2 regions of the Oceanobacillus picturae genome follow, and region 2 is predicted to be linked to the other one. Evidence: riboswitches for the same ligand, from Rfam matches in the RefSeq annotation. Region 2 holds a riboswitch; the other holds the start of a gene.
What was found. A riboswitch is a leader RNA that binds a small molecule or an ion and turns the genes downstream of it on or off. The one in region 2 is predicted to bind FMN.
Positions count from the first base shown of each region.

Region 1: another riboswitch for FMN. It lies ahead of BN988_RS07240 (ECF transporter S component); the one in region 2 lies ahead of ribE (riboflavin synthase).

Region 1 covers NZ_CCAX010000001.1:1,426,012-1,442,693, forward strand. The annotation lists gene menD (2-succinyl-5-enolpyruvyl-6-hydroxy-3-cyclohexene-1-carboxylic-acid synthase) at 1-1,335, opposite strand, end outside; gene BN988_RS07220 (isochorismate synthase) at 1,332-2,720, opposite strand; gene BN988_RS07225 (1,4-dihydroxy-2-naphthoate polyprenyltransferase) at 2,886-3,824, shown strand; gene BN988_RS07230 (hotdog fold thioesterase) at 3,842-4,231, shown strand; gene BN988_RS07235 (TraR/DksA C4-type zinc finger protein) at 4,247-4,600, shown strand; gene BN988_RS07240 (ECF transporter S component) at 4,733-5,317, opposite strand; FMN riboswitch at 5,479-5,622, opposite strand; gene BN988_RS07245 (S8 family peptidase) at 5,808-10,193, opposite strand; gene BN988_RS07250 (M20/M25/M40 family metallo-hydrolase) at 10,763-11,821, opposite strand; gene BN988_RS07255 (thioredoxin family protein) at 11,949-12,500, shown strand; gene BN988_RS07260 (potassium channel family protein) at 12,595-13,602, shown strand; gene BN988_RS07265 (YugN family protein) at 13,579-13,992, opposite strand; gene yugI (S1 domain-containing post-transcriptional regulator GSP13) at 14,107-14,493, shown strand; gene BN988_RS07275 (DUF378 domain-containing protein) at 14,966-15,208, opposite strand; gene BN988_RS07280 (glucose-6-phosphate isomerase) at 15,353-16,682, shown strand, end outside.
Region 2 covers NZ_CCAX010000002.1:620,165-636,846, reverse strand. The annotation lists gene BN988_RS14205 (sodium-dependent transporter) at 1-303, shown strand, start outside; gene BN988_RS14200 (CoA-disulfide reductase) at 319-1,668, shown strand; gene BN988_RS14195 (hypothetical protein) at 1,891-2,562, opposite strand; gene BN988_RS14190 (C45 family autoproteolytic acyltransferase/hydolase) at 2,747-3,799, opposite strand; gene BN988_RS14185 (DNA-binding protein) at 3,943-5,661, shown strand; gene BN988_RS14180 (hypothetical protein) at 5,705-6,274, opposite strand; gene BN988_RS14175 (hypothetical protein) at 6,352-6,924, opposite strand; gene BN988_RS14170 (ABC-F family ATP-binding cassette domain-containing protein) at 7,313-9,193, opposite strand; gene ribH (6,7-dimethyl-8-ribityllumazine synthase) at 9,964-10,428, opposite strand; partial or broken gene ribB (3,4-dihydroxy-2-butanone-4-phosphate synthase) at 10,454-11,059, opposite strand; gene ribE (riboflavin synthase) at 11,083-11,733, opposite strand; FMN riboswitch at 11,909-12,055, opposite strand; gene BN988_RS18955 (hypothetical protein) at 12,295-12,438, opposite strand; gene BN988_RS14150 (redoxin domain-containing protein) at 12,505-13,083, opposite strand; gene BN988_RS14145 (DmpA family aminopeptidase) at 13,235-14,221, shown strand; gene BN988_RS14140 (VOC family protein) at 14,497-14,850, opposite strand; gene BN988_RS14135 (cupin domain-containing protein) at 14,892-15,257, opposite strand; gene BN988_RS14130 (VC0807 family protein) at 15,281-15,925, opposite strand; gene BN988_RS14125 (RluA family pseudouridine synthase) at 16,053-16,682, opposite strand, start outside.

The DNA.
Region 1 (16,682 bases), on a different contig from region 2:
CGCAGCTCCCAATCCACTTGATATCATGCCATCAATACCATTTGCTCCACGATTTGCCAAAATAGACAAATGTTTAGGAGTAGTGAAGAAGAAAGTGTCTAAATCTCGCACCGCCATACTGTTCCCAACATAAATACTACTTGATTCTGGAATCACATCCACTAATGCCCTAACCGCTTCTCCCTCGGTTAATTCATCACCAGCTTCAGCAAGAAGATGTTTTTTTGCAATTCGGTTCATGGATTGCCAGTCTTCCAACCATTCCTTGTCCTGTTCAGGTGTATATTCAATGGTCAAAAGCGAATTACAGAATAGAACTGCATCTGAAAAGATAAATTCTGTATTATTACCGGTTGGTTCCCGAAAGCCCGTATAATTTTCAACAACAAATTGAGGAATATGCTTATTTTCATTCACATAAAAAAGATAGGGTTTAGATACCGGCATAGCTCCAAACCGGATAATATAATCTGGCCTTAGTTTATTTCGTATCCTCTCATCCCGGAATATCGCATCATACGTTTCCACAATTAAATCCTTGGCATGCTCCCCTGCACGAAGCTGTGAAAGCGGATCTGCCAAAATAGGAAGTCCCCAAGCTTCGGCAACTTTTGTGACCGCCTGTGCCAACTCCTGATCTGTTTGTGGCCCACAGACAATAAGTCCTCTTCCTTTACCTTGCAGTTTCTCTATAATAGAGATTATTTGATTAGTGGAAAGCTGTTTTTTTCCTTCTACTGTATGATTTCGTGGGTCTGAGGATTGGTTGCTCCACAAATTCTCAATGGAGAAATCAGGTACTAGCGGGTCTCGAAACGGAAAATTTAACTGTACCGGCCCAGGGTTTCCCTCATTAGCCATAAACACAGCACGTGCCGACTTATTTCTCACATAGGAGAGCATGTTTTCAGAGGCCTCTGGCAATGCCATTTCCTGAAACCATTTTACATAATCCCCATATAGCTTTAGTTGTTCAATCGCCTGTGGGGCTCCAATATCACGTAATTCATGGGGGCGATCAGCAGTCAATACAATGAGCGGTACTCTGCTGTAATTTGCTTCCACAATGGCGGGAAAATAATTAGCTGCTGCCGTACCCGAAGTACACACCAGAGCAACAGCATGTCCTGTTTTTTTAGCTATACCCATAGCAAAAAATGCTGCAGAACGCTCGTCAATGACGATCCACTCTTTTATATCGGGATGCTCAGCTATTGTCATGGCAAGCGGTGTGGATCGAGAACCAGGTGAAATAACAATATCTGTTACACCGTTTTTTGATAACTCATCAACAAAATTAGCTGTATATCTTGTTAACACTTCGGTTGGATTCATTCTACACCTCCAAGTACCGAGAGCATCGGTGTTAGTTTAATGTTTGTTTCCTCGTATTCTTCTTCAGGGTCGGAATCCTTAACAACGCCACACCCTGCGAATAAGGATGCTTCATCCCCTTGGAGTAACCCTGATCGAATGGCCACGGCAAATTCGCCGTTATCTCGGTTATCAAGCCACCCAACTGGTGCTCCGTACCAGCCTCTGTCTAAGAGCTCGTGTTTTCGTATAAAGGCAACCGACTCCTTACGAGGTGTGCCACCAAGTGCCGGAGTGGGATGTAAGTTTTTAATAATATCTAAGATCGTATAGTCTTTTTTCATGCGGGCCGTAACCGGTGTGTATAAGTGCTGTAAATTCTTTAAAGGATAAACGACCGGTTCATTTGGAATCTCGATATCAGTACAATAATTCTCAATCGCCTTCTTCATCATCTGTACAACAAAATCATGCTCCCCGCGATTCTTTTGGTCGTGAAATAATTTATGGCTGATACGAGCATCCTCTTCCTCCGTTTCACCTCTTGGGGCAGTACCTGCTAAACATGTTGAGAAAAGGCTATTTTGCCTTATTTTCACTAATCTTTCAGGAGTAGCACCAATAAAACAATCCTTCCCTCTTTCAAAGGAGAAAATGAAACTATTTGACTGGGTATTCAATAGTTTTCTTAAAATATTACCACTATCTGCCTCTCTGTCTAGCTTCAAGCGTACTTCCCTAGCTAAAACAATTTTCTCAACCTTTTGCTGACGTATTTCTTCTGTTGCCAGCTTAACTGTTTGCTTCCACTTTTCTGGAGAGATTTCATGCCTACCGACAATTTGTGTGTCAGACTCGTAACGAGGAGTTCCATTCAAAAGCTGTCCCTCCATTTCCCGTAACTGATTTGCTAGTTGACGGGGATGGTCATCCGCTCTCACCATTATATTCATCGTAAAATAAAAGTCATTTTCATACTCTGTAAGCAAATATTCTGGAACAGTAAACCGAATCGGTTCAAAATTTGCCCACAGCTTTGTCTTTTCTTTTTCAGGGTCAAAGGCCGCTCCCCCCATGCTGACGATTCCTGTACCAGGAACATCATAAGGATTATTACTTACAGCATCGTTAAGGAGATTATTCCATTCTTGCTCTGCTGTTTCAAAGCGATCCTTGATCGCAGTAATTTCAAAAGCACACCCCGTACCAACAAGAGTGTAAGCCTCTGCGGTACTGGACCAATAAAGTCTTTCCGTTCTTAATTGTTTTGCTGCATCATAAAATGAAAGGGGGTCTATTGCCTCTACCCTTTTCGTAATACTGACAAGCCTGCTATTTTGAGGATGAATCGTATCGATCGCCTCTTGAAATACACCTTCTATATTTTCTTCTTTCAGTTCTATCATCTATTTAAACCTCCGTAACCAAACAATGCGCCAACATAATACCTTATCCTATTTTATTCCCTTTTTGCTGGTTTCTCAAGGAAATCCTCCTAGTGAATTGACACCCCCTAATAATTTCCCTAAAATTGATACGATACGCATGTGAAATCAGGGGGAAAAAAAGAAATGAACACATCAGATAATCATACAATAAAACAAGCTTTAAATGAAAAAGAAGGGTTCCAGATATGGTGGCGTTTATTGCGCCCGCACACTCTAACAGCCTCTTTTGTACCCGTTTTTGTCGGGTCCATGTTCGCTTTTACAGAAGATACGAACTTTCATCTTCTGTTATTTTTTGCCATGCTTCTTGCATCAATGCTAATTCAATCTGCCACCAATATGTTTAATGAGTATTACGACTTCGTAAGAGGATTAGATACCGAGGAATCTGTAGGGATTGGTGGAACCATCGTCCGTGATGGAATCCAGCCCAAAACAGTATTAACCTTGGCATTAACTTTTTTCGGAATCGCCATTCTTCTCGGAGTATACATCTGTATTGAGTCTAGCTGGTGGATTGCTTTGATTGGTTTAGTATGCATGCTTTTCGGTTATTTATATACAGGTGGACCATTACCAATTGCGTATACACCGTTCGGCGAATTGTTCTCTGGCTTTTTAATGGGGACAGTCATTATAGGAATTAGTTATTTCATCCAAACAAACGCCATCACAGCAGAAGTTATCTGGGTTTCCATACCGGTTGCATTATTTATTGGTGCAATAATGTTATCCAATAATATTCGAGACCTTGATGGAGATAAAAAGAATGGACGAAAAACGATTGCAATTCTAGTAGGAAGAAAAAATGCCATTAAGGTGCTTGCAGGATTTTTCATTCTTTCATTTGTACTAACTGCAGCTTATATCATTACCGGTATCCTTCCATTATGGTCACTTATTTCGTTTCTTGCTATCATGAAGGCATTTGATGTTATCAACAAATTTCAAGGTAAAACGATGCCGATTGAGATGATGCCTGCCATGGCAGCAACTGGAAAAACCAATAGTATTTATGGACTTCTTTTAGGAATTTCATTACTACTTGACGCTGTAATTTAAGAAAGGATGTCCTTTAAATGGAATTTAACCAGACACTAATGGAAGCACTTGGGATTAAAACGATATCATTGGATAAAAATCTTGTGATCCTTACTATGCCTGTTGATGGAAGAACTCGCCAGCCTGCCGGTTATTTGCACGGTGGTGCGAGTGTAGCTCTCGCAGAAACTGCTGCCAGTATCGGAGCTATGGCCAATATTGACACAGAGCAATCGAACGTTTTCGGAATGGAAATTAATGCAAACCATATTAAGAGTAAACGTGACGGGATGGTCACTGCTTTAGCAAAACCGATCCATCTCGGCAAAACTTCCATGGTATGGGAAATACAGATAGTCGATGAAGCAGAAAAACTAATTTGTATTTCAAGATGTACGCTAGGAATTGTTCGTAAAAAGCAGTCATAATGAAAGGAGATACAAATGAAGACACACCTAAGTAAAGATCAATTAGATAAATTTAAAAAACAACTTCTACAATTAAGAGAAGAGAATGCAGAAAAGATCGATGAAAACCGTAAAAAAAGCCCAAATGATTCCATTAATGAGTTAGCAGACTATGACAACCATCCCGGAGATATGGGTACCGAACAATTTGAACAAGAGCGCGATGCTGGTTTGAACCTTGTGCGCGAGGATCGTCTGCGAGAAATAGATGATGCACTAGAGCGGATTGAAAATGGCACATATGGGCTAAGTGAAAAATCAGGCAAACCTATTCCTGAAGAACGATTAGAAGTACAACCTACAGCAAGATATCTTGTTGAAGAACAATAGATAACTGACGTACCCGCTTGCATAAAATTAATGCAAGCGGGTTTTTTAAATAATATTTATATTTATTAAAAGATGCAAAAAGGGCTAGTCTTCGCATGACTAGCCCTTTTAGGAAATAAAAAATTAATTTAATTAGATAAGACTAGCTCGCTTTTCCTCAATCCACTGTCTCATTTTCAAGAATAATGGTACAAACAAAAGCCCGACCACAATTCCTTTTATTAGATTAAATGGTAGTATACCAGCATATACCGAAAACCACTTAAATTGCTCTGTCATTTCCCAACCCATAAACCAACCATAAGCTGGTAAAATCAAGAAGTAATTCAGTACACTCATCCCCAATGCCATCACAATTGTGCCCGTAACTAACCCTGAAATAACACTTTTAACACCTTTAAATTTATGATACATCAAGGCAACAGGGACGATAAATAAAACACCAGTAAGGAAATTAGCTAGTACGCCTATTATTTCTCCCCCACCAATTGCTAAATATAAGACATTTTTGATAGCAACAACGATTACTCCTGCTAACGGCGAGAAAATAAACGCAGCCATAAGGGCTGGCACCTCACTAAAATCAATCTTTAGATAAGGGGTTGGTAGAAAAGGTAACGGAAAGTTAATAAAGAATAACACCAGTGAAATGGTCCCCAGTAATGCGAGAATAATAAGTTTTAATAAGCTGAATGATTGCGTCTTTGATGATTTCATCATCATTCTCCTCCTTCATCTTTAATCGATTCCTATCTCGTGATGAAGGATCTGCCGTCTTCCATTTAAACAGAAAAAACCCTAAAGCCTAATCGGGGCTTTAGGGTATGTTTAAAAAATCATAGGAAAAACAAGCGCAACATATGCACTAAATTCCGGCTCGACATCTTCTCCCATCCAGACTTTAACTGTCGGTTCTGGACTTGCACCAGATCAGCCGCAAATAAATTTGCGGGTCACGGACTTAAAGCATGAAATTGCTTCTTACCGTCGGTCGGGAATTGCACCCTGCCCCGAAGATGGAATCGATTATTAAATTATATTAATAGTATACGGGAGTTTACGAAATTTGAAAAGTGTTTTGCTTCGTTTCCTTATATGTAGTTTGAGAAACCTTTGTTTAGTATACCTGAACCTCATCTATTCTTATAATCTTTAGCAAAAAACAAGGTGTGTAGACTAGGCTACACACCTTGTTAGATTAGTTGGTTCAGTCGACGTTAATGATTAGTTTTCCGTCAGCCTGTTCCCTTGTTTCGTTTCCATAGTCATCCTTAACTTTCACTTCTACTACTGCACCATCTGCTACAACATTGCTAGTCGCAGTCCAGTAGCCTACATAGTGCCCATCTGAGGTTTCCATCATAGGCAATTCTGTAGCATTAGATACACTGCTCTTTGCATTTGTTAGTGGCATATGGATAGCGAAAGTTGCGTCTAACCCAGGCTCACTGTCAAATTCAATTTTGACACTTTCGCCCGCTTTTAGTGTTTTATCTTCAGTAGGTGTTAGATTCTCAATCTCAGGCGCATCGTATTTAACGTCAATTGTTACTGTTTCAGATGTCGTATTACCGGCAAGATCGTGTGCGATAACTTCGATTTCATTTTCCCCGTTATCTAACAGAATCCGCTTGGAGTACGTACCATCTTCTACAGTTGCAGACTGTCCATTAACTTCTACAAAGTCCAGGTTAGCATCAGATACAGTTCCTTCTACAGTAACTGTCTCACGATTAGATTTGTCCCCATCCTCTGGGCTGTCAATGGTTAATTCAGGAGCTTCTGTATCCAATGTTACGACAACCGGTTCTGATTCACCTATTTCTGTACCATCTAGTAGAGATACAGCAGTAAGCTCATTTTCTCCTTCTGTTAATTCTGCATCAATAGCGAAAGATCCTTCTTCACCTATTTCAGCAGACCCAACTTCTTCTCCGTTGTTAAGAAGTTGTACAGTAGTTGTTGGTGAAGCAGTTCCTTCTACAGTGATTTCTGCTTCATTTGTAATTAGATCCTCTGCAGGAGAGGTAATTACTGGTGTTTCTGCTTCATAGCTTACACGTGAACGAATCATATAGTTACCTTCAGCAGCTGGTGACGGAGACCAAGCTCCTCCTACCATTTGATAACTTCTTTCTGCATTCGGTCCATTTTCATCTGTTGCAAGGCCAGGAGCGGCAGTATTTGGCTGTGTTTGGACATAAACCATGTAGAAGTCACCCTCTACAACAATTCCATGCTCTGATAAGTCTACAACAGTCCAAGTACTAGAATCTCGAGTTGCTTCAGCAGAAATTGGTCCAGCTAGTTTCTCACCAGGTTGCCCATCTGTACCAGAGGCATCCCATACTTCTACAGCAAATTCTGTTCCACCTGGAGAAGGAAATTCTTCATCCCAGAATTTGAATACACCGTCCGTTACGACAGCAGATTCTTCGCCTTCTGGAAGTGACATTTTTACTGCCCAGCCGTTTCCTGCATCATAGAAAGCACGTGCGTTTTCCGCAGTACCATCATCATAGCCGATTTCCCCACCTGGTACAGTGTAGAAAGGTTCTAGAGAGACGTTTGCTTCTGCATCGCCATCCTCCAAATTAACTTCTATTTCTGTTCCATGGTAACCAGCAGCCAAAATTTTCAGCGTATAGTTGCCTTCATAAGCTGTTAATTCATAATTACCTTCTGCATCCGTTTCTACAGGTGCAATATTTGCATCTTCCACTACTATTACAGTAGCACCTTCCACTGGTTCATCAGTAGCCGCATCTGTCACGGTACCACTTACAGTGTGCTGTGCAACTTCTTCTAGCGTGAAGTCAGCAGTTGTGCTTTCATCACCTTCTATTGTGACTGTTTGTTCTTCTGACTCAAAACCATAAGCTTCTGCTTTAACAGTAAACTCACCTGCAGCATGAAGTAAAGAATACGATCCATTTTCTGGATCCGTATTAACTGTTCTTCCACTCTCAAGCACACTTACTTGTGCACTCATAGGTAACAATACCGGGCTTATTGGATCCTTTTCTGGCTTATCTTTCTTTTCCGGCATTAGTGGAGCAATTTTAGCCGGATTTACTTTTTCTTTTAAAGAAGCTTTTTTATCACTCTTTATTACTCCAAGTGCATTGTTAAAGCCTGCAATTCCCATCTGCCCATTATTCAGGCTGATGGCACCTTTATTCTTACCTTTAGCTTTGCCTTTATTTTCTTTTACAGAAGCACTCGCACTATCAGAAGTGTCAGCTAGTTTAACATCATCAATGTAGAAACCATCTTTGACAACAGAGCCATCTGTAGTTAAGTTAAATCCAATGTAAACACGTTGCCCACTGTATTCGGATAGGTCAAGTTCAACCTCTTCCCAATCCTCAGATACATTTGTTATTCTAGCTAACTGTGTCCACTGTTCTTGATCTGTTGAAATAAACACATGGCCATAATCCCAGTTATTTTCTATGTTGTACCACTGACTGAATTGTAAGTATGATTCTCCTTCTGGTAAGTCAACGGGAGGCATAACCAGTGTTGTATTGGCATTACTATCATAAGTTCCTGCTAGGTTTGTTGCATATACGTTCTCACCGGATACAGCACTTTCCGGCCCTGACGTTGGAACACCGCGTTCCCAGCTGTTATTTTCTCCGAATACTGTCCAGCCTGCAGCCTCTGATTCAAAGTCTTCTGAATAACCTACAGAGATTCCAGGGTGCAAGGTTACAACATACTCGTCACTGGAAACCTCATTGTTTCCAAAGTCGTTAATTTTCCAGCTATAAGTCAGGGAGTCACCATCAATGTGGTCTCCAGGAATGGTAGCTGTATATTCTCCATCTTTGAAGTCACCAGAAATTCGATCTGCATCAATTGTTTGCGTATCCCCATTATGATCGGTGTACTCAAGCTGAACAGAGGATACACTGATGTTGTCCATTACTTGAATGGATAGATCTAGATCCATTCCAATATAGGATTCTGCAGGTGCTTCATGTTCAAAAGTAGGCGCTTCCGTATCTTCTCCTTCTTTTGTAACTTGACCTTCAAGTGTTCCTAATCCAGTCACAAGGGATGATACTGCGTCATATCCACTTACAAGACCATATCCATATCCATTGTTTGGCACTTCTGTAAAGTTACTATCTGTTAATGGGGTGGCAGTAGTGGTGATAAGTTCTTCAATTTCATCTACAGTTAGACTAGCATCCGCTTGCTTTATTAAAGCAACCACTGCAGCTACTGCAGGTCCTGCCATTGAAGTACCATTCCAGCCACCTTCATAACCTCCACCCGGTACACTAGAGCGAATATTCACTCCAGGTGCAGAAATATCTGGTTTTACTTCATCATAAGGAGAAGGTCCTTGTAATGAAAAGCTTGCCAGCGCATCATTCGCATCAGTAGCTCCAGTTGCGAATGACTCTGGGTAATTGGCTGGTACTGCAATTGACTCAGGTCCGCCTGGGTTTGTCAATGTAGTATTACCTGCAGAGAATTCAGGGAAAATTTCCGCTGCTCTCCAGTTAGTAACAACATCACGGTACCATTCATCTAATCCAGGTCCACCGCCCCACGAGTTGTTTACGACATCTGGTGCCATATCAACACGTGCATTACCTTCTGAGTCTGTAGGAGCTAAAATCCACTCCGCAGCTTCAAGTAAATCTACATCTGTCCCACCAGTTGCTGTAAATGCTTTAACAGCGATCCATTGTGCACCAGGTGCCACACCAACCTGGTTAGATCCATCTGGCTCACTACCTACCATTGTACCCGTCACGTGTGTACCATGTCCTTGATCATCGTACGGTGCTTCTTCACCTGCAGTAGCGTCAAACCAGTTATAATCATGGTTGACTTCGCCCGTACTTGCATCATAACCACGGTATTTTTCTTGTAGTGCTGGGTGATCATATTGAACCCCTGTATCAATGCTTGCCACTGTAACGCCAGAACCATCAAACCCCATGTCCCAGACAGCTGGCGCGCCAACTCTTTCAACGTTCCATTCTACATTGGCGATATCGGAAGTAGGTGCTGTCGCGTCTTCTGTAACGGTTGTAAACAGTTCGCGATTTTCGTTTGGCAAAATCTTTTCAACTTCCGCAAATGTGGCTATTTTTTCGGCCACTTCTTTCGTAGCAGTAACAGACATACCGTTTACTATATGAAAAGATTTATAATCCTCTACCTTCCCTGAATCCAATTGTGATTCAAGAAAGTCTTTTACATTTTGTTGAGAAGTAAGAGATGTCGCTTTTAATTCGGAAACGACTGCTGAACGTTGTGCCAGCTCTGCTTTCTGTGCCGAAAGGTTTGCTTTAGCTGTAGATTTCTTAGCTTCCTCCGCTACCTTTGCCGTATCTGCCTTTTCTGCAAACTTTACGAGAAAGGTAACTTTGTCATCTTTCTTAAACGTATCAAGCAATCGATCTGTTACCTTATTCTGTACTACCGAGCTTGATGATTCATTAACAGACTGGTGCAGCTTGTTGTTTGATTCGGCACTAGCCAAGCCTGGTGTGACCAATGAGAAAGTCATTAATACCGACGCAGCAATACTAAATGCTCTCGTCTGACGCCTCTTTTTTGTTTTCAAACTATTTCCTCCCCTCAATTTGTAAAACAGATTTTGCTAAGCAAAAAAAACACCTACTGCCTCCTCTCCCTTTTGAATCTTATGTGGGTTCATTGATGTCAGTGGTGGGATTTGTAGAATCTATGTTGTTAATGTAAGTATAATCAGCGCCTAGCTTGATTTGTGTCGAATCATGTCGATTGTATACTGAATTTTCGAAATTGATTAAATAGTCGCGGTTTTTCCTCCAGAGTTCATAGGACCAACGGCTAAAGACTAGTAATGTACTGCTCTCTAACACCCTTTAAACCCCGTCATCATAAGGATTAAAACGTTTGGCAAAAGGTATTTTACTTAGAAATAATAATAAAAATGAATCAAATTACCCTGTCGAACCAATTAAAAAAGTCCTTTTGTTTCTTATGAAAGAAACAAAAGGACTTTCGCAGTTATTTATTTAACTAATCATCATTCTATTGGCACATTAAAGCTAGCAATTGAATCTTTCGAACTAATCGCTCTCTAATTTCGTTTTGCAGAAAATAGCATTTAATGGACTTTTGCAAACATATTTTGTTATTGCAAGAGAATTAATCTTCTAATGGGTTTAAGCTTTCTTCTCCTGTTAGCGAACCAAGCATTGTAACCAATAATTCAATTTCTTCATCAATATCTTTCAAGCTTGCAGTTTCCACTGGAGAATGCATGTAACGTAATGGTAATGAAACGAGTGACACCGGAACTCCTGCTCCAGTTAATCTCATTTTATCGGCATCCGTACCAGTCATTCTCGGTGTCAATTCATATTGAACAGCCATTTCTAAACGTTTTGCAGTTTTTTCCAACAGTTTATTTATTTTAATATTAATCGGCGCACCCTTAGCTAAAACAGGCCCTTTTTCTAGTCTCACATCTCCGTGTTTGTTTTTGTTTACGCCAGGATAATCTGTTGCAAAGGTAACATCACAAGCAATTGCCATAGTCGGTTGAATACCTGCTGCAGCGAAATAAGCTCCACCCATATTTGTTTCTTCATTAACTGTACTTGCTGCATATACACCTACAGAACAGCCTCTTTCCTTTAAACGCCTTAATACTTCAGCAACAATAAATGCACCAGTGCGATTATCCAAACCACGGCCGGCAACATAACGATCCTTCAGAATTTCTGGTTCTGTTTTATAAACAGCTAGATCTCCAATCTGAATATTTTTTTCAGCTTCTTCTTTAGATTGATAGCCACAATCAATAAATAAATCTTCCAATCCAAAGTCGTTTTTTAGACCACCATGATGCTGGGCGTTCACACCAATTACACCTGTTACGGTTTTGTTATAGCCCAGTACTGTTGTTTTCATGCCTACTGCAGCCTTGGGATTTATGCCCCCCATCTTATCGAAATGCAAAAATCCTTCTTCATCAATTCGATTGATAACAAGGCCTATCTCATCACAATGCCCTGCAAGCAATACCTTAAATGCAGCGTCAGGATTTAAAACACCAATTGCGTTGCCTGCATTATCTGTTCTTATTTCATCTGCAAATTCCTTTACATAGGTAATCCATTTCTTTTGAATTTCCATTTCATTACTCGACGGTGATGCTGTATGTAACAAATCTAATAGGAAATCAAGGTTTGCATTTTCCATTTATTATTCCTCCTTCAATTACTTCTTTTACTATAATAGCAAATAATCAAATAAAGAGCACTTTAGTTTACGTATCATTTTATTATGGATACACTCAAAGTAAATATAAAAAAGGGAGCAGATAGCAATGAATCTGAATACGTGGTTTGAAAAAGGAATGTCTCCAGATATGTATATAGAATCAATGGAAAAGCATAAGGAAAACCTGCTTTATATATACGATACTTTTTCTTTACCAGAGGATACTGCGTTTTTCACACAATTGCAGAAAGAGCAACTACGTGCCATTGTCTTAACAGAAGACTGGTGTGGAGATGCCATGCTTAACATTCCAATACTACTTCATATTGCTGAAGCAGGTCACATTGACGTTCGTATGTTACTACGCAATCAGAATTTGGAGCTGATGGATAACTATTTAACAAATGGTAAATCCAGGTCCATCCCTATTATCATCTTTGTAGACCAAGATGGGAATGAAGTTGCAAAATGGGGACCGAGGGCAGAAAAGATTCAAGAATTTGTAACGGAGTCACAGGCAAAACTCCCAGAGAAGGATGCGTCTGACTATAAAGAGAAATTTAACGAAATGATTCTTTTTATGACCAAATCGTTCCGTGACAATCATGATTTTTGGGAAGAAGTTTATAACAGTTTAAAAGGAACCCTATCTAAGTAACAGGAAAGCTGGCAAAATTATTGTCAGCTTTTTTGTATACACCTTAAAAGCCTGTGTCCATACTAAAAATAAAAAAGGAACAACAGGTGAGCATATGAGCGTTCGATTTATTAAACAAGTGTACCATCAATTACCAGTTATCTTTAGACTGTTATTAAGTATTACTGCCCTTATGCTTTTTTTCGGTACCATCATTCATTTAGTGGAACCAAATCAGTTCCCTACTGTATTTGAAGGAATATGGTGGGCAATTGTTACAGGAGCAACAGTTGGCTATGGAGATTATGTTCCTCTCACTATTCCGGGGAAAATCGTAGCAATCACATTAATTCTGTCAGGTGGTGGACTCGTAGCATTCTACATTACCACTTTGTCAGCAGCCACGGTACAGCATGAAAAAGATCTCTTGGAAGGCAAGCTTCAGTTTAAAGGAAGTAATCATTATATCTTTATTGGCTGGAACGAACGCACCCGCAGACTGATCGACTTGACCATTGAAAATAGTCCCAGCACCCAAATTGTCTTAATTGACCGCACACTAAAGTCTGTAGAATATCGTCACTATCCGGTGCATTTTATAAAAGGAGATCCTACGGAGGATGACACCCTCAAAAAGGCAAACATTTCGCTGGCTCAACGTGTCCTCATTTCAGCAGACATTTCTGCAAAGAACGAAAGACAGGCTGATAATGACACTATTTTATCAACGGTGGCCATAAGAGGAAATAATAAACACGCACTCATTATTGCCGAGATCCTCACAAGGGTACAGATAGAAAACGCACTGCGAGCTGGCGCAACGACGATTATTCGCACGAATGATTTTATATCTGGGCTTTTTTATCATGAATTATCTCATACAGCATCCTCTACCCCCTTTGAAGACTTGTTACAGCTAATGAAAACACAGCAATTCCATCATACGAAGATCACCGAGGACTTGCACGAAAAGACATTTAGTGAACTTTCTACCATTCAAACAAAACAGCAACATATTTTACTCGGGATTATACGTAACCATGACTATTATTTAAATTGTGCCCCCACTTTTGTACTAAAGCAGGGCGACATTGTAATTTCATTGGTCGCTTGGAAGAATTAGGGCCTCAAGTTTTTGAACGAGACTTTTACCGATCTCAATATATTCTGCAGGAACATCTGCATCTGGGTTTGTCGGTGTCTGGAATTGATTAACCATACCTTGAAATGGACCATTTCGACTATCTTGATCATTCCCAGACTCATATTCATGCGCCAACAAGAAAGGCTTTTCTAAACGAACCGTGACCCCGGGATAATCCAGAGAACCTGCTACGGCATAAAATGGCACACGCAAAAAATAATATGCCCCCTTATCATCCACTTTCAAGTCAAAGTAACCATTATCATAATCCCAATTCGCACCAATCACATAGCCTTCTGGTTTTAAAAGTTCTTCCAATACAAATAACGGATAAATTCTCTCTTCCACTTTTGAGTCTAATGGTACCATTCTTAACATCCCTTTCTACATTGTTTTTCTTATATTTTGCCTAAACCTGTTTATTATGCTAAAATAATATATTGTGTGAAATGAATCGAATAATGTATATAGGAGTTGTTCAGCATGACAAACAAATTTGAGGTTGGTCAAATATTAGATGGTAAGGTAACAGGCATTCAACCATACGGTGCTTTCGTTGCTTTAGATGAGGAAACACAGGGCTTAGTTCATATATCCGAAGTAACACATGGCTTTGTAAAGGATATTAACGAACATCTAACTACTGGCGATGAAGTAAAAGTTAAAGTTCTTACTATTGATGAAGAAAAGAACAAAGTTTCTTTATCTATCCGTGCTACAGAAGAAGCACCAAAAAAAGCACCAAAGCCACGTAAGCAACAAACTACAGCAGTTCAACAAAACAATGATTCAGCTGGTTTTAACACACTAAAAGACAAGCTTGAAGAATGGATTGAACAATCTGGAGAACGTGACTCATTTAAGAAATAAGTAGAAGAGGTTGTTCAAAAAGTCCAGTAAAAATGACACATCGGTACTGATGACCTTCGACTAAATTCCGACACGTCCTGTGTCGCACGTCGAAGTCACCACTTCCTGTGGAAGCTCGTTGGCTTGCTTTTCCGTTCCTCACGTATTAATACAATACGTTCTGGTACTCAAAGCTACGCCGCCTCGAACTTCGACGCACAGGACGTGTTAGTGTCGGTGTTGCAACAGGACGTTGCGATCTTAGCCGACCTCGGTCCTTTTTATCCTCCTTTTTGAACACGAATTAGAAAGGGAAACTCAAACTTGAGTTTCCCTTTTTTTACACGTTGGGAATGTTTGAAATTTAGCTAGGAAGCCATGACAATCTAGCTGGAATTTCGAAGTCCCAAGTATAAGAAAACTTACACATTCGCTAAAAGACGAGTAAATGCAAGCTTTTCTAATTTGTATAACAACTTACTTATGTTCAGGGTTAACCATCAACACGTTCGGGTTCTCTTTGTTTTGAAAATGCCTCATCTGTTTTAAATAGCAATGGAATGAGCACAAGGCCGCTAATACCCACCAATCCATAAATAATTCTGGCTAAGGCTGCACTCTGCTCTCCTCCACCGAAAATAGCTGCCACTAAATCAAATTGGAATAAGGCGATTAGTCCCCAGTTAACAGCTCCAATAATTGTCAGCGCTAAGGCTGCTCTTTGTAAACCATTCATTTTTGTATCCTCCTTTTTCTAGTGATCGTGACTAGTTTTTACAGTTCCGCAAAGAAATATGCAGAGTACTTTTCTTGATTTAACCCCCATGCTTAGGTAAAGTAAATGTTGAAAGTTGAAACAAGAATCAAGGAGGGAAATAACGTGACACATGTTTCGTTTACGTATGATAAAGCATTATCTTTTTTCAACAAAGAGGAAATAAATAACATGGCAGGTTTCGTAGAGACTGCACACCACGCATTACATAATAAAACTGGAGCAGGTAATGATTATCTTGGTTGGATCGATCTACCAAGCAATTATGATAAAGAGGAATATAGCCGTATCAAAGCTAGTGCCGAGAAAATTAGACAAGATTCTGATGTTTTACTCGTAATCGGTATTGGCGGTTCATATTTAGGAGCCCGAGCAGCGATTGAAATGCTTACCCACTCCTTCCAGAATTTGATCTCTAAAGAAGACAGGAAAGCACCACAGGTTATCTTTGTTGGACATCATATGAGTTCAGCTTATGTGAACGAGCTTTTTGATGTGCTAAAAGATAAAGATGTATCCATCAATGTTATCTCTAAAAGTGGTACAACGACAGAGCCGGCAATTGCCTTCCGTATTTTCAAAAAGTTCCTTGAAGAAAAATATGGTGTCGAGGAAGCTACAAAACGCATCTATGCAACAACAGACCGCGAAAAAGGGGCACTAAAAACATCTGCTGATGAAGCAGGCTACGAAACTTTCGTGATACCTGATGATGTAGGTGGACGCTATTCTGTTCTTACAGCTGTAGGACTATTGCCAATTGCAGTCAGTGGCGTTTCCATTGATAGCATGATGGAAGGTGCACAAGCTGCAGAGAAAGATCTATCCACTTCTTCTCTCGAGGAGAACCCTGCATATCAATATGCTGTTGTTCGAAATGTCCTATACAATAAAGGCAAAACCATTGAAATGTTAATTAATTATGAGCCACAGCTACAATACTTTGCAGAATGGTGGAAGCAATTATTTGGTGAAAGCGAAGGGAAGGACCAAAAAGGAATTTACCCTTCTTCTGCTAACTTCTCTACAGATCTTCACTCTCTTGGACAGTACGTACAAGATGGAAGAAGAGATTTATTTGAAACAGTTCTACATGTCAATAAATCGAAAAAGGAAGTCATTGTGGAAGAGGAATCCAATGATTCAGATGGCCTGAATTACCTAGCTGGTAAATCACTTCACGAAATCAATGATAAGGCATTCCAAGGAACTCTTCTTGCCCATACAGATGGCGATGTTCCAAACTTAATCGTAGAAGTTCCAGAGCTGGATGCATATACATTTGGCTACCTTGTGTATTTCTTTGAAAAAGCATGTGCCTTGAGTGGCTACTTACTTGGTGTGAATCCTTTTGATCAGCCAGGAGTAGAAGCATACAAGAAAAATATGTTCGCCCTACTTGGTAAGCCAGGTTTTGAAAAAGAAAAAGCAGAGC
Region 2 (16,682 bases):
TTTATTTTCATTGCTGGTATCCCTGCAGCTTTGTCATCAAGTAATCTGTCAGAGTTTAAACTATTTGGTTTAACTATCTTTGACGCATCAGACTTTCTTGTAAGTAATATTATGTTGCCGGGTGGCTGTCTCTTCATAGCATTATTTATTAGTTTTAAGATGGATAAGCAACTAGTCAGAAATGAGTTCTTCTATGGAAACAATTTACCATCAGGTATGTACCAATTGTGGTTCCAGCTGATTCGTTGGCTCGTTCCTTTTACGATCATCATTGTCGTCTTAAATTCTTTTGGAATAATTTAATCAGGAGGAATGACGTTGAAGAAAAAAATAGTAATTGTCGGAGGAGTAGGTGGTGGCGCGACAGTAGCTGCACAAATAAGACGGACCGACAAAGAAGCCGAAATTCATCTTTTCGAAAAAGGAAGCTATGTTTCCTTTTCGAACTGCGGAATGCCTTATTACCTTGGTGGCGTACTTGAAAGCCGGGATGACATTCTTTATCCAGCCGAGGAGTTTGAAGAGAACTTCAACCTTCACGTGCATACAGAAACAGAAGTTACGCGGGTCCTACGTGAGCAGAAGCAGGTTACGTTCCAAAAGCAAGACAGCGCCACGCAAGAGGAGACTTTGTCATACGATAAGCTTATTCTCTCTCCTGGTGCCTACGCTTTGTGTCCTCAAATTGATGGCATGGCTGAAGCACGGACTTTTACTTTGCATACCATTCCCGATATGGATGCTATTGATCAATTCATTGAAAAACACCAACCAGCCACAGCGGCAGTTATCGGTGCTGGGTTTATCGGTTTGGAAATGGTGGAAAACCTGCAAGCTAGAGGGCTTCACTGTACGCTCATTGACCGAGGGGAACAGGTAGCAAAATTAGTAGATAAAGACATGGCAGACCATGTTGCTGATCATTTAACGGACAATAATATTTCTCTTAAGCTCAATGATGGGCTTTCCTCTTTTTCTAATGAAGGCAAGAAACTACATCTAGCAAGTGGTAAAACGGTGGATGCAGATATGACTATCTTATCCATTGGTGTGCGACCAAACACACAGCTTGCAGTTCATTCTGGTTTAAAAATTGGTAACACGGGAGCAATCACTGTTAACCAATTTATGCAAACATCAGATCCAGACATTTATGCACTAGGAGATGTCGTCGAAACACCTGATAGCATCACAGGAGTAAAACGAAACGTTGCACTTGCGTGGCCAGCACACCGGCAAGCATTTATTATTGCCAGCCACTTAACAAACAAGAAAATTGCATATCAAGGAACCATGGGCACGGGGATCTTAAAGGTGTTCGACCTTACCGTTGGATCAACAGGTCATACGAGCACGACATTAAAGCAGGAAGGTTATACGTTTAAAGAGGCTATATTGCAGGCGAATTCCAATGTTGGCTATTACCCGGGGTCAAATAGGCTATGGATTAAAATATTATTTGATGCAGAGACCGGTTTAATTTACAGCGGACAGGTTGTAGGTTACGCAGGAGCTGATAAGCGATTGGCGGTCCTTGCAACAGCTATTAAAGGAAAACTGACTGTCTATGATTTACAAGAACTAGAAATAGGCTATGCTCCACCATTTTCTAACTCTAAGGATCCGCTAAATATTTTAGGATATAAGGCTGCATCACTTATATCATAAATAGAAAAAGAACCGCATGAAGTGAAGGCGAAAATGCCTACATTCATGCGGTTCTTCTTTTACGAATTTTATCCTGGTGCAACCGTCCGTAAGACTCCCCCTTCAAAACATGAAGTGAAACCCTAATGCTTAATTGGGAGTATACGGACGCTAACACTCCGATTCGTTCAACTAACGATCAGTGGGGGAAAAATGAAATCCCCCACTGATTGAAGTTTCACTTTATAAGTCTTCTTCAAAGCGATAGACAAGTGTATAGTTGTTCTCATCAAGTAGCTCTGCAACATGAACACGTACACCATGGCCAAATACGACTTCATCTTCTGTCATAGCCACAATCATTGCCTTTGTGCTATTTCTAACATCAATATAAATGTCACCGACTACCGGGTTAAGCGAGTTATCACTTTCAGCCAGATAGCTAATTGATTCATCCTCCAGCTGTTGTGCTTCCGGTACAAGATTTTTATCGTAGTAAGCAATTTCCTGGCTTGCTTCTGATCTTCCAGGGACCATAACAACATATTCACTATGCTTTACGCCATTATCTCTTGTTGTAACAACGTTACCATCTTCAACACTGTCCACTTTTTCAATCTCGTTCAATGAATAGTGATCAAGGAAGTCTGGTGCAGGCTTGGTAATTAAAATATAATCACCTGGCTCTGGCTTACGATCTTTATCTACAGTATAACGTTTTCCATAAAAGATAAAGGTATCATTATGCTGTGGTCTGTATAGCGTAATCTCACTTGCTTTCGTCAAGATTTGTTTCATATCCTTTAGACGATATAAATGGACAGACTTCTTAAACATAGGTTTTACCGTATATACTTTATGTAGCTCGTTATTATAGAATACGAACTGTCCCTTTCTAACCTGAAATAACTTCATTCCGCAACCTCCTACATAGTAATGCATTCTGAGTCTATTATAACTGCATTTTTACAAAAATAAAGTCTTAAATTATGTTTCCTTAAAGTTGCACAAATTAAACATCTTTTTTGTAAGTTATTGAATACAAGTGGTAGATCGCCACTTTTAACATCCCCGACGTTTTGTTGCCCTTCATATAAGGCTAACGGACGTTTTTCTCCATATGAACGAACGGCAATTCTGTGTCCACTTGTCCCAATATCCGTTTTGCCTGGATCTTCTCCCCTTGTAGCCACTTTTGGAAATTAAATATCATAGGCTCCCGATCACCACCAAGCGCGAACCATACCTTCCCATCCTGAGGGAAATAAACGGATGTATGAATAGTTCCTGCCCATTGCTTATATTTTGTTGAAAATACACCTTTGTCTGTATCATTTAACATGCGAAAAGCTTTGTAAGGATCAAGGACATTTTCTTTTTGACTTTCGATGGATGCATAACGTTTATACGAATCATCTAAATGATGGCGGTTTTCATCCTTTTGTAATTCAAAATGATTTGTACATATATTTGATTGACGTACTTCTACTGCTCTTGGTGTGGCTTCTACCACGTACGTTTCTCCACTTTTATCTAATAATACATAACTGAAGGAATGGCGATGTGGTATTTCTTTTAATAAGGAAATAGCTTCATCCACATCAGCACAGGTTTCTAAGAGAATTCTCCCTATCATATTACAGATAAAACCGTCGCCTGGCTTTTTACGATGCATAAAGTTATAGCCCATCGCAAGTCCTTTTTCGTTCATTCCGTCCATCCGTCCGGTAATCCGCTGAGACGGACCGATGACTGCATAGCCTTGGTCACTCGGTTGGAATATGGTATATCTTCCTTCATATGTTTTAGGATGATAATCATAATTTCTCACCATGTAGTCAGATCCTGTAAAAATGGAGCAACCACTTTTCATATATTCCAAGCGGTATCCACCAAACTCCTGTAATACATCCTCCATTTTCCATTCCAGTGCATCCTGTAATCCACGAAGCTCATCCCAGATAGCAGGTGCAAACGGCATTATCACCTGTTTCACTTCTTCCACCGAAATGGTGAAACGCGGCCGACGAATTTTCCACTGTTTTTTTCTGTTTTGCAATGTGTGCGAGTCCTTTAATTCTAGCCCCTGCTTATAGCCGAAATCATAATGGCTTCCGCGAAACTGAATAATATCGCTATATATCTGTTTCATTTATTTCCCTCTTTTTTTATCTGTATTGACCTCAGTCTAATATACAACTTTATGTTTTCAAACGAAATTGTCTCGGAATGAAACTTTTTTACATTCACAACGTATTACATGCCGTATAGAGAAAACACATAGGAGTTGAAATCATGACAGGTATTTTAAGCACCACGATACTCTCATTTATATTGTATCTAATTATTTCACTGTTTTTTGTTATCAACAATAAAAAACATCGCAAGACCACATTGAAAGCAGTTCTGCTAATCTTTATCGTGCTATTTATTATTGGAGCGATTGCAATATACGTTATTATGCTGCCGATGACCATTCCCAATATGACTATATCTAACATCGTTATCGGAATTGCAGGTATGGTTGGACTCTACGCTTTAACGACAAGTCAGCCATTTACAAAGTCTAGCAAGCAGCTAGACACTGTCTCTGGGGTCATTGTTCTGCTAGCAATCCTAGCTATACCTACTTTCTTTGTACTAGGTATTTTTGGATTGGATGATTCTTATGAGTCTATCCCTAAAGAAGAAATACCAGAAGCAAAACCATTGGATAAAGACGCTACGCCAATTGTCGTATCCCCTGAATTTGCTAGAAACAAGGTGCAAAAAGCAATGAGTGTTGTTCCAAATACACAATTCTACGACTTAGGGAAACTGCAAGTACAAAAAGTTAACGATGATATTGTGTTTGTTGCTCCTGTCGAGTTTACCGACTTTTGGCGTTACTTCCGAGGCAAAGAAACGGAAGGGTATTTCACCATTTCCGCGACAGATGTTAACGCACAACCACAGTTTGTAGAGAGTAAAATGAAATACACGAATTCAAGCTTTTTTAATCATAATGTAAAGCGTACTATTTACGGTGCTTATCCTAACTATATTCAAAGTGGGGAACCACAGTTGGAAGTAGACGAAGATGGAAAACCATGGTATGTCCAAACACTTTATAAACCAATCGGTCTTACAAACAAACCAAATGTAGAAAAACTAAATGTTGCCATTGTCGACCCGGTAACAAGTGATGTCACTTTATATAAAACAAATGAGGCGCCTGATTTTATAGATGGCTCTGTCAGCTCTGAAATGGCTTCTGATGAAAACGAGTACTTTGGTAAGTATGTGCATGGCTGGTTAAACTCCATTTTTGGTAAACGAGATGTAAAAATACCAAACGGCTCTGGAACCGAAAGTAATGTCACGCCGATTTTTGATGAAAATGGAGAAATGCATTACTTTACTGACATGTCCTCACCAAAAGAGAATATTGATTCCGCTTTAGGTTACACATTAATTAATGCTCGTACAGGAGAGCTCACCTACTACAATGGTGATAAAAACAATGGAATTATGGACAGTAAAGGGGCAAAAGAAATTGTAAACAAAGAATTCCCAGAGAAGAATTGGACTGGATCAATGCCTGTACTATACAACATTGATGGAGATCCAACATGGGTTGTAAATGTTCTGGATCCAAACGGTTTATTCAAGCACTATGCCTATATCAAGGCTTCTGATTCTGACTTTGTGGTGTTTGGTGATACGGCTCGACAAACACTGGAAGCATATCGCCTTGCACTCGCCCAAGATCCAAGCAATGTTTCCTCTACAGGAGAATCTGCTTTAGAAGAACGGAGCGGGGAAGTAGAAAGAGTTCTTGTGAGCAATCAAAACAATGGGCAAGTAGTACAATTTCTAATCAAAGATGATAACACTATTTATAATGTTAGTTCAGGGAAATCCCCACTCGCCATTTTCATGCAACCTGGTGATAATGTTTCTTTTGAGGCAAATATTCGTGATAACGGCACCGGTATTGTAGAAAGTATTGTGATAGAAGATCTAACAGAATAATAAAAAGAGCAGGCTGTAGAAATTATAGCCTGCTTTTTGCTTATTAATCTGCTCTCTTATCATGCTTAATCATGATAAATAACTTAGTAAATCCATACGCGAGGAAGGCAATTACAATATCAATAAGAAACAGATAGAACAGATTCATTCCTTTATGCATTTCCAACAATCCTACCAAAACAGAGAATCCTCCAAACCCAAAACCAAAGATGACAGATGCCCCAACAAAATAGATCAAGATACTTTTGTTATGTTTTGTACAATATTGGTAAACCAGCATGAAGACGACCGGAAATATAACCGTAGTAACGGAAAAGCCTACTGGAAGTAAATAGGATAGACTGTGAGGGTGCAGCAAATAATTTTGGGAAGCTAAGATATTATCTAGATTGGCCCAGAGAATATGCGCTGTAAACCCGTAAAATGAAATTTCAAAGATTCGTTTACGATCAAGTAAAAAATAGAGAATTAGTAATGGCAAGAAAATCGACAGAAGGTTAAACCAAAAATACCATGTCTCAAAATCTGAGTAATCATTCCAAAATTCTTTGTGTAACTTTGCTAAATGTTCCTTTACATCATATATTTTCTTGTATAGTTGTTCTTCACTCATTTCTAAAACCACCTATTTATAATAATAGGTTTAGTTTATACCCAATATAAGAAACTATGCCGAAAAATCTCCTTACCTCATTGCTTCGCCTTCCAATCCTGTTTCATCATCTGAAAAAATTTCGTGAAAGCAAAAGCAACAAAAACAACTACAACGTCAATTAGATAAAGAAATCCATAATTCATGCCTTTGTTCATATCTAGGAAGCCGAGGTATACATACAACGGCCCCATACCAAAAGCAAATAACAGATTTAGTACAATAGTATAGAGGAAAAAGTTTTTCCCTTTCTTAAGACAATATTGATATACCAACATAAATACTACTGGAAATACCACCGTGGTTGAGGTAACTCCTGTAGTCATTACATAAGTAAAACTATGTGGATAGCTGAAATAATTGAGGGATGTTAAAATCTGATCTGTATTTGCCCAAAGTACATGTATGGTAAAACCAAAAAAAGTAAGTTCAAAGAGTCTTTTTCTATCCACAGTAAAATACAAAATGATTAGTGCAATAATCATGCTTCCTAGCAGAAACCAAAAACGCCATGTATCGAAACTGGTAGTCATTTCCCAGTAGGTGTGTTGTAAATTATGTAGCTGTTCTTTTACCTCGAGTATTTTATTATAAAGCTGTTCTTCGCTCATTATCAGCCCACCCATATTTAGTAATAGGCTTAGTTTGAGCAATATGGTGAAAAGCATGCATATAACAAAAATAAGAAGTCCTCGCTTGGATAAATCGTGGCTTTTGGATGATGTTTCGGATTCTCGGGCGATACTCTTCTGCTCTCGGGCGATACTCTTCTGCTCTCGGGCGATGCTCTTCTGCTCTCGGGCGATGCTCTTCTGCTCTCGGGCGATGCTCCTTACCTCAAAGCCGATATCCACTGCTCCAAAGCCGATACTTCTTAACTCAAATCCGATATCCACTGCCTCAAAGCCGATGCTTGCTTTCTACCTCGGTGGCTGATCAGGACCCCTAACCATATTTTATAAATAAAATAGCCTCCCAAAATCCTGGGAGGCCTCTAACTTACTTATTATTTTCAAACTCTTCCACCATGAGGGAAAGTTCTTCCCAACGCTCCATCTTCTGTTCGAGTGCTACTTCTGCTTTTTCTTGTTCCTGGAAGAGCTTTTGAACTTTTTCAGAATCACTACCAGCATCTACAATCCCTGCTTTTAGTTCGTCTACCCGACTCTCTAGCTCCATAATTTCCTCTTCAATGGTATTCCATTCTCGTTGTTCATTATAGGATAGCTTTTTCTTTTTCTGCTTTGGCTTTTCTTTTATTGCCTTTGGTGGTGTTGTGACGCTTTGTTCTGCCTGAGCCTGCTCAAGGTATTCACTATAATTACCATAGTACTCACCTACCGCACCGTTGCCTTTAAACACGATTAAACGATCTACTACACGATCTAGAAAATAGCGATCATGCGATACTGTAACTACGACACCAGGGAACTGATCCAAATATTCCTCCAGCACTCCCAGCGTCTGAGTATCCAAGTCATTTGTCGGCTCATCAAGAAAGAGGACATTTGGTTCTTGCATTAAAACCTTTAAAAGGTATAGACGGCGTCTTTCCCCACCAGATAGCTTGCGAATATACGTCCACTGTGCGGAACGGGAAAATAGAAATCGCTCCAGCATTTGTTCAGCTGTAATAACATCGCCATCGCTCGTATGGATTACCTCTGCAACTTCCTTAATATAATCAATAATGCGTTGTGATCCATCAAGCTCTTCATCACCTTGGGTATAGTACCCGATGTTTACCGTTTCTCCAACTTCTACCTGACCGCCATCTGGCTTGATACGCCCTGCCATAATATTTAATAGCGTTGATTTCCCCGTACCATTTGGGCCAATAATACCTACCCGCTCACCTGGCACAATCAAGCGGCTAAATTCATTGATTAACCTTTTTTCTCCAAATGATTTGCTGATTTCCTGTAGTTCCAACACTTTCTTTCCTAGCCTGGTTGACCCTACTTTAAAATCAACTTGCTCTTTCTTCGTATCAAATGTTTCTTCCTTCATCTCTTCAACGCGCCCTATTCGAGCCTTTTGCTTTGTGGATCGTGCCTTTGCTCCACGTCTTAACCATGCTAGTTCACGTTTTAAAGTATTCTGGTGCTTCGCTTCATTGCTTGCCTCAAGCGCTTCACGTTCTGCTTTTTTCTCAAGAAATATTTCATAATTTCCTTCATACACATACAAATTACCTTTATCTAACTCATAAATTCGATTGGTGACCCGATTTAAAAAATACCTATCATGCGTAACGAGTAGCAAAGATCCTTTATACGTTTGCAAATATTTCTCCAACCACTCTACTGTTTCGTTATCAAGATGGTTTGTCGGTTCATCTAAAATCAAGAGGTCTGCAGGCTGAATCAGCGCCTTGGCAATAGCCACTCGTTTCTTTTGTCCACCCGATAGTTCTGTTACTTGCTTATCAAAATCGGTAATTCCAAGCTTTGTCAAAACAGACTTTGCAGCTGTGTTAGCTTCCCATGCCTCTGCTTCGTCCATTTTTTGTTGCATCTTTATTAATCTGCTTTGCGCCTCATTGCTTTCCGGTTCCTCTTGCAGTTTCAACAAAGCCTGCTCATAGTTACGCATTACCTGCATAATCACAGAATCTCCGTAATAGATTTGTTCCATTACATTCAGTTCAGGATTAAGTGGTGGATCTTGGGCTAAGTATTCAATCCGATAATCTTTTGGGTGTTTGATGGTGCCCTTTTCCGGTGCTTCTAGTCCAGCAATTGTTTTCAAAAAGGTGGATTTTCCCGTTCCATTTACTCCAATCAGACCAATTCTTTCCCGGTCTGTAATGGTGCTCGTAACGGAATCGAATAATATTTTGTCCCCGAAGGATTTATGTAAATTTTCTAATGTTAGCATCGTTAACTCATCCTCATCTTTTTCTAGCTTTTAGCCAATCCTTTGTAACCAGTACCAACAAAAGTAATAACCATGATGTTACCAAATAAAATATCCCTTTGCTCACAGGCGTCATTTCGGAATAAAAGAAGGCCATACCTACCCATATAACCGCTATCATGACAAGCTGTATTCCTAGTAATTTTATGTTAATCGCCTCCGAATAATAAAATGAAACTTTAACTAGTGGGGGTGTCGTTCTCCCCCAATGACTATTAGTCGAACGAATCAGGGTATTAGCGTCCGTTTACTCCCACTTAAACACCATTGTTTCATGTTTTGAAGGAGGAGTTTACGGACGGTTACACCAGAATAAATTTCCCTACCAACCAGTTTATCTTACTGAGAAGCTTTTTTCCATTAAGAGAAGCATAGACTGGCTGATTGAAACAACAGAGATTAGCGGCCATGTGAAATTAACCGGTATTATGGCTTTAATTCACCATCTATTGGGAGACTAAGTATGGTGTGGGGTGGAGCTGTTCGCTAAAGGTGGCTTTGGTTGATTGGATCGCTATCTTGGTTGATTCTTCATGACTTTTGGTTGATTGAATTGCTATTGTGGTCGATTCTTCATGGCTTATGGTTGATTGAATTGCTATTGTGGTCGATTCTTCATGGCTTATGGTTGATTGAACTGCTAACGTGGTTGATGAACTTGCAACATGTTCAATTTTATTTCAGGCTTAAAAAAAGGCCGGGAGCAATACTCCGACCTTCCTCGCGTTTAATTAAAATTGTTTTAGTAAGCTTACCATTTCAATAGCAGCTGTTGCTGCCTCTGCACCTTTGTTTCCTGCTTTCGTTCCGGCACGTTCAATTGCCTGTTCAATTGTTTCTGTAGTTAATACGCCAAAAATGACGGGTTTTTCTGTTTGCATTGCAGCTTGCCCCACACCCTTAGCTGCTTCATTACACACATAATCAAAATGAGGAGTGGAACCACGAATGACCGTTCCCAATGTAATCACAGCATCATATTGTTCCTTTTTTGCCATCTTCATTGCAGCAAGTGGAATTTCAAATGCTCCTGGAACCCAAGCCACATCTATATTTTCTTCAGACACACCATGTCTCATTAATGTATCTTTTGCACCTTCTAATAATTTACTTGTGATAAAGTCATTAAACCTTCCAACCACTATTCCTATTTTCATGTCAGTACCAACTAAATTTCCTGCAAATACGTTTCCCATTTTATTATCCCCTCTCCATCATATATTGTTGCTGCTTTTTCCTGTATGCTGCCAAGTCTTCTATTGTGATCATTTTTAATCCGAACCGTTCGGCCATAACGGCTAAATCAGGGACCCGTGCCATTGTGCCATCCTCTTTAACGATCTCACAAATCACACCAGAGTGAGCTGCATCACTTAGCAAAGCTAAATCAACCGCAGCTTCTGTATGACCTCGGCGGGCGAGTACACCATCTTCCTTAGCGATTAATGGGAAGACGTGACCTGGTTGTTTAAATTGATCAGCTGCTACCTGTTCATCCGTGAGTGCTTGAATTGTTTTAGCTCTTTCTGATGCACTAATTCCCGTTGTCGTTGTAATGTGGTCTACACTGACAGTGAAGGCTGTCGACAACGGATCCGTGCTGTTACGCTTCATTAATTCTAGGCCTGCAGCTTTAGCAATGTCTGAGGTTATAGCTGTACAAACGAGCCCCTTGCCATGTGTAATCATAAAATTTATCATTTCCGGCGTCGCTTTTTCTGCTAAACCCACGAAATCTCCTTCATTCTCACGATCTGCATCATCTACCACAATTACAATATTACCTTCTTGTAGGTCCGCGACTGCTTCTTCAATAGTATGAAACATAGTCATCACTCCTTTCTTTAACTTTATAAAAAGCCTTTATCCTGTAAAAATGTTTTATTTAGATTGCTTTCTGGAGCATTTTCCGTAAACTGCAAGAGGTGCTGTACATGTTTGGCTAGCATGTCGCACTCAATGTTCACGAAATCTCCCACTTCTCTTGTTCCTAATGTAGTTTGTGCTGAGGTATGTGGAATAATCGAAATCGTAACAGTACTATCTTCCACGTCAAATATGGTCAGACTAATACCATCAACTGTGATCGATCCTTTTGGCAACAATAAGCTTTTGTAGTTAGCAGGTAATTTGATCCTAAAATAGATCGCATTTTCTTGCTGTGCTTTGTGTACGATTTCTGCTGTAGTATCTACATGACCTGATACAAAGTGACCACCGAACCTACCGTTTGCAGCCATTGCCCTTTCTAAATTGACGAAGTCCCCTTCTTCTGTGGCGTTAAGGGATGTTGCTTTAATCGTTTCTGGCATAACATCCACTTCAAATGAATGATCCGAAAAACGCGTGACCGTTAAACAAATCCCATTAATTGCAATGCTATCCCCAATGTTCATGTCTGACAGAATATGTTCCGCTTTAATGGTTAGCGTAACAGCACGTTCTGACACACGTTTTTTTCTGAGCAATGTTCCTTTTTCTTCTATTATTCCTGTAAACATACGATCCTCCCCTTCAAATTTAATTGCATTAAAAAACCCCTGATTATCGCTTCAGAGGGTAAAAGGGCAGAATTTAATAAGCTAATAAAACACGCGGATAAAACAATGTCCTACTATAACAGTGCAAAATGCACATAGCATAATAAGGCGTTTCATCATAAACATGCTCGCTTTTCAATTCCTTCTCCCATCCAGACTTTACTGTCGGCTCTGGAGTTTCACCAGATCCACCGCTTGGCATTGCGCCGCACGGGTCACGGACTTAGAAGCATAACACTTCATCACCGCCGGTTGGGAATTTCACCCGACCCCGAAGGAAATTCTAATTATTCGGTTGTATCTATGTTATAACTTAAATTTATTTAGAATGCAAGCAACTCATTCAATACGTATCTTATTTAGCAAATACGTACATTTTTTGTATACTGGGAATTCAAAGTTATAGTTACTGTCATTGCCTTTTGGCTAACATTTTTAACATACAAAAAAAGCCCCACATTCAATTGGAGCTCTTGCTGAATCAGAATCAGGTGTATATTTTACATCCATAAAGGGCTTAAATTAATGTGTTAGGATCGATTCAAGAAAACGGATCTCTTCCTGGATTTTTATTTTTATCTGGTCATCTTCATATTTTTGAAGAAGCTCCGTTAAATACTCTCGGTCTCTTTTAAAATAAAACAGCTCTTCTTTCGTATATTCCACTAAAATATCCTCCCAGTAGCGCGCTACGCTAGGTATTTTATACCCTATCTTCGTATAATTAAACGGCTATTTTGATGTTTCGCTCAATTTTTCATATTCCTGTATCATCTGTTCGTAGGTTAAGGCACCAAAGGCTTTATACCTTATTTTCCCCTCAGCATCAATGAAATACGTAGTAGGAATTGGCTGTATACGATATAACTGACTTACTTTAGCCTTTTCGTCCAATAAGACTGGAAAGGTTACGCCAAATTCCTCTATAAATTCTCTCACTGTCTTTTGATTCACTTCTGTATCAGTCAGGTTAACGGCTAAGATCACAGGATCCTTATCCTGGAAAAATTGCTGCATATCTGGCATTTCCTGTCTGCACGGTGGGCACCAGGTAGACCAAAAGTTTAACAATACTCGCTCTCCTCTATAGTCAGAGAGCCTCACTTGTTTACCATCTAGTGTTTTCAGTTCAAAGTCCGGTGCCTTATCCCCTACATTAACGCTTAGAGGAACGGTTCCGCTAACTTCTACACTTTCTTCCCCATTGTATAAGCCTTTGGAATGCTCTGCCTCCTTATCAGCAAGCATAAGATTATAAACAGAGCCTATTACAATACTTATAGCAAATAAGATGAACAGAATCCTTTTCATCACGATGCCTCCGTTTCATTCAGTTATGTATAGTCTGTCTCTTTCCAGCACATAACATACTAAGAAAAGCAGAGTTCGCTCACTAAAATCACAGAGTTTTTAGTATTCTATTTTGTTATACTATAGAAAATAGAGAAAGGGAGCTGGGCATTTGGCACTTAATAAGGGAAAGTCAAACTGTATTACTGATGTGATTGGTGTAAAAGTAGGACATGTTACATTGTATGAAAAGCTGGACGAAAATAAGACAATTTGTACGGGATTAACAGCAATTCTTCCACACGAAGATAATTTATTTTACAAAAAAGTCCGCGCTGGTAGTGCCATTATAAATGGTTATGGGAAAACTACAGGCCTAGCACAGCTAGAGGAAATAGGGCTACTTGAAGCCCCTATTATGCTCACTAACACTTTTAGTGTGGGGGCCGTTTGGCAAGGGACATTGGAGTATATGCTTCAGACGACAAAAGATATTGGGGATACAACAAGCTCCATCAATATTGTAGTTGGGGAGTGTAATGACAGTTACCTGAACTCGATTCGGGAGCAAGCAGTTAAACCAGCTCACGCGATACAGGCAATAGAAGCGGCCACAGAACAGCCGGCAAAAGAAGGGGCAGTAGGAGCAGGAAAAGGCATGGTCTGCTTTGGTTATAAAGGTGGTGTAGGAACAGCATCACGCATTATCTCAACTGAAAAAGAACATTACACGCTGGGATGCCTGGTAGTAAGTAATTTCGGCAAGCGTGAAGAAGCTTTGTTTGCAGATTGGCGCAAGCATAAGCTTGAGACACCAGATGGGTCAATAATGATGATAATTGCAACAGATGCGCCTCTTTATGATAGGCAATTGAATAGACTAGCCAAGCGATGTGCAGCAGGGCTTGGCAGAACGGGAAGTCATCTGGACAATGGCAGTGGGGATATCGCCATTGCATTTTCCACAGCGAATACTTATGAACACCACGCTGGGAAAGCTGATGAGACAATGGTCTACTTGCGAGATGATCATGAGGTTATGAACCAGCTATTTCAAGCTGTAGTGGAAACAACAGAGGAAGCAGTTATTCGTTCACTTAAAATGGCAAAAACCACCCATGGGAGACAAGGTAGAACTATAGAAAAAGCACCTTTTTAAACTATTGCCAGGCGAGAGCAAGTGAGACAGTTTAGTCTCGCTCGCTCTTTGGGGTATGGTGGTTTCACTTTGGGATGCATTGGTTTCACTTTATGGCGTTGTCGTTTCACTTTGCGGCTTTTTGGTTTCACTTTTGGTGTTGTCGTTTCACTTTGCGGCATTCTCGTTTCACTTTATGGCTATTTCGATTCACTTTGCGTCATTCTTGATTCACTTTTGACGTTCTCGATTCACTTTCAGCCTTTTTGATTCAAAATTGAGCTCCTTCTTGCAGACTATTTCTGTTCTACTAAACCAATGCCTACTCCAGAGGGGTCTACAAGATAAGCGAGGTAAAATGTATCAAAATCCATTTTTTCTCTTACAACCATAGCACCGTTTTCAACAGCCTGTGCTATCGTTTCAGTAATCGATTCTACTTCGATTTGCACTCTTATCCCGTGTCGGTAATCATGTGGTCCTTTTGCAATCCCTCCGTTGATCCCGTCCTCCCCAGTTTTCACAGCCCAATAATCCCATTTTGGGTCAGCGACTTCCCAGCCGAAAACATTCGCATAAAAAGCTGCTGCTTTCTCAGGTTCCTGACTATTCATCTCAAAACCTACGACTCTACCATTTTGTTTTTTCATATTTTCTACTCTCGCTCTCCAATATTATGTATTTGTCTAAGCTATATCCAAACATCCTGTTCAGCTGTTAACTCAGAGCTAGCCTCACCTGTGTTCACTACACCTTTTGGTTCGACAAGCATAATATGGCACTCTGTTTCGGCAATAGGTTTGTGCTCAACACCTTTTGGGACGATATACATTTCTCCTTTGCACAGCTGTGTTTCACCATCTCGAAAGGCTATCTTCATTTCACCTTCCAATACGATAAACACTTCATCTGTATCTTTATGGGAGTGCCAAACAAACTCCCCCTCCACCTTAACTAGTTTATACTGATAATCATTCATTTCTCCGATGACTTTTGGAGACCAGTGTTCCTGGAATAAAGATAATTTTTCTTTGAAATTAATAGGATCTATGACCATCTCCACCTTTCTTGTCGCTCCATTTACTTTTCAACTGCTACTTTTGCTTCTTCACCACCATTTACATATTGATTGATTTTCACACCAATGAACACAAATCCTAAAGTCACAACGGCAGAAAATATCCATCCACTAATATTCATATAAATAAGCATTTTACCATAGCCGGCTGCGCCGTAGGTTTGTAACAGAAAAGCTTTCAATCCATTCATAAAGACACTTCGAGCAACAAATAGTAACGTCAAAAGTTGAAACCACTTCAATAATTGCGGTTTGAAATATAACGTCCTACTATCTTGCCGTGCAAACCCCTGTAAGTAAGCCCAATCCACCATAAAATGTAAAGCTAACGGTTGTTTGATAAAAATAGATAATAAGAAAACTAATCCGTAAGACATACCCAAATAAACCTGATTCCAGAGCATACTTTCCGCAGAGGAGGAAAGTAAGTTTACAGTCGTGCTGATTGCCAGGGAACCCAGGATAAATAAGCCTGCAATATTGAATTGTTTTTCCTTTAAAAATCGATAAACCGTGTAGATGAAACCAGGTACCGTTGACAATATAATCGCCCAGTAATCCCCTAGAATCTCTCTCCCGTAATTCCAGATAAGATATGGGACAACGGCATAGCATATTATATCAAGCAAGATGAGCTTTTTATTCATGGTACCCTCCTTTTCTTTCTACCATTATACCTAGAAAATTATACCAGTTACAATCATGTTTTTGATTTTTCTGTTTCTTAGCGAAAATAAATAACCTGCTTCAATAGCAGGTTATCCTGTGTGTTGCTTATTTTGTTTTCGTTAAAAATGATTTCGGAACATCTACTTTAAAATACATCGGTTGTTCCGTTGTTGGATGGTAAAAAGATAATACATGTGCATGGAGCCCTACTCGTCCAATTGGGTTTTGAGTGGAGCCATACTTTTTGTCTCCAACAATCGGGTGTCCGAGATCCTGCATGTGAACACGAATTTGATTCTTCCGTCCAGTCTCTAGCTCTAATTCCATCAAGGAGAAACTATCATTTGCCTTCAACCTTTTATAATGCGTTTTAGCAAATTGGCCGTTGTCTTTATTTTGCGTTGAATACATAACATGTGTTTTACTTTCTAACAGCCAAGAGGAAACGTAACCCTTCTCCTGTTTGACCTTTCCTTCTACTACTGCCACATATTTTCTTTCCCTAACAACCTGCTTCCAATTGTCCTGTAGCTTAAGCTTCACTGCTTCGCTTTTAGCAAGCATCATTACACCAGATGTGTTTTTATCAAGTCGATGCACAACAAAAATGCGGTTTGCAGGATCTTGGATACGCACATGCTCCATTAACTGATAATGGGCCGTCTGCTTTTTTTCTTTTTGTGTGGCAATGGATAACAGACCAGCTTCTTTATTTATGACGATAATATCATCGTC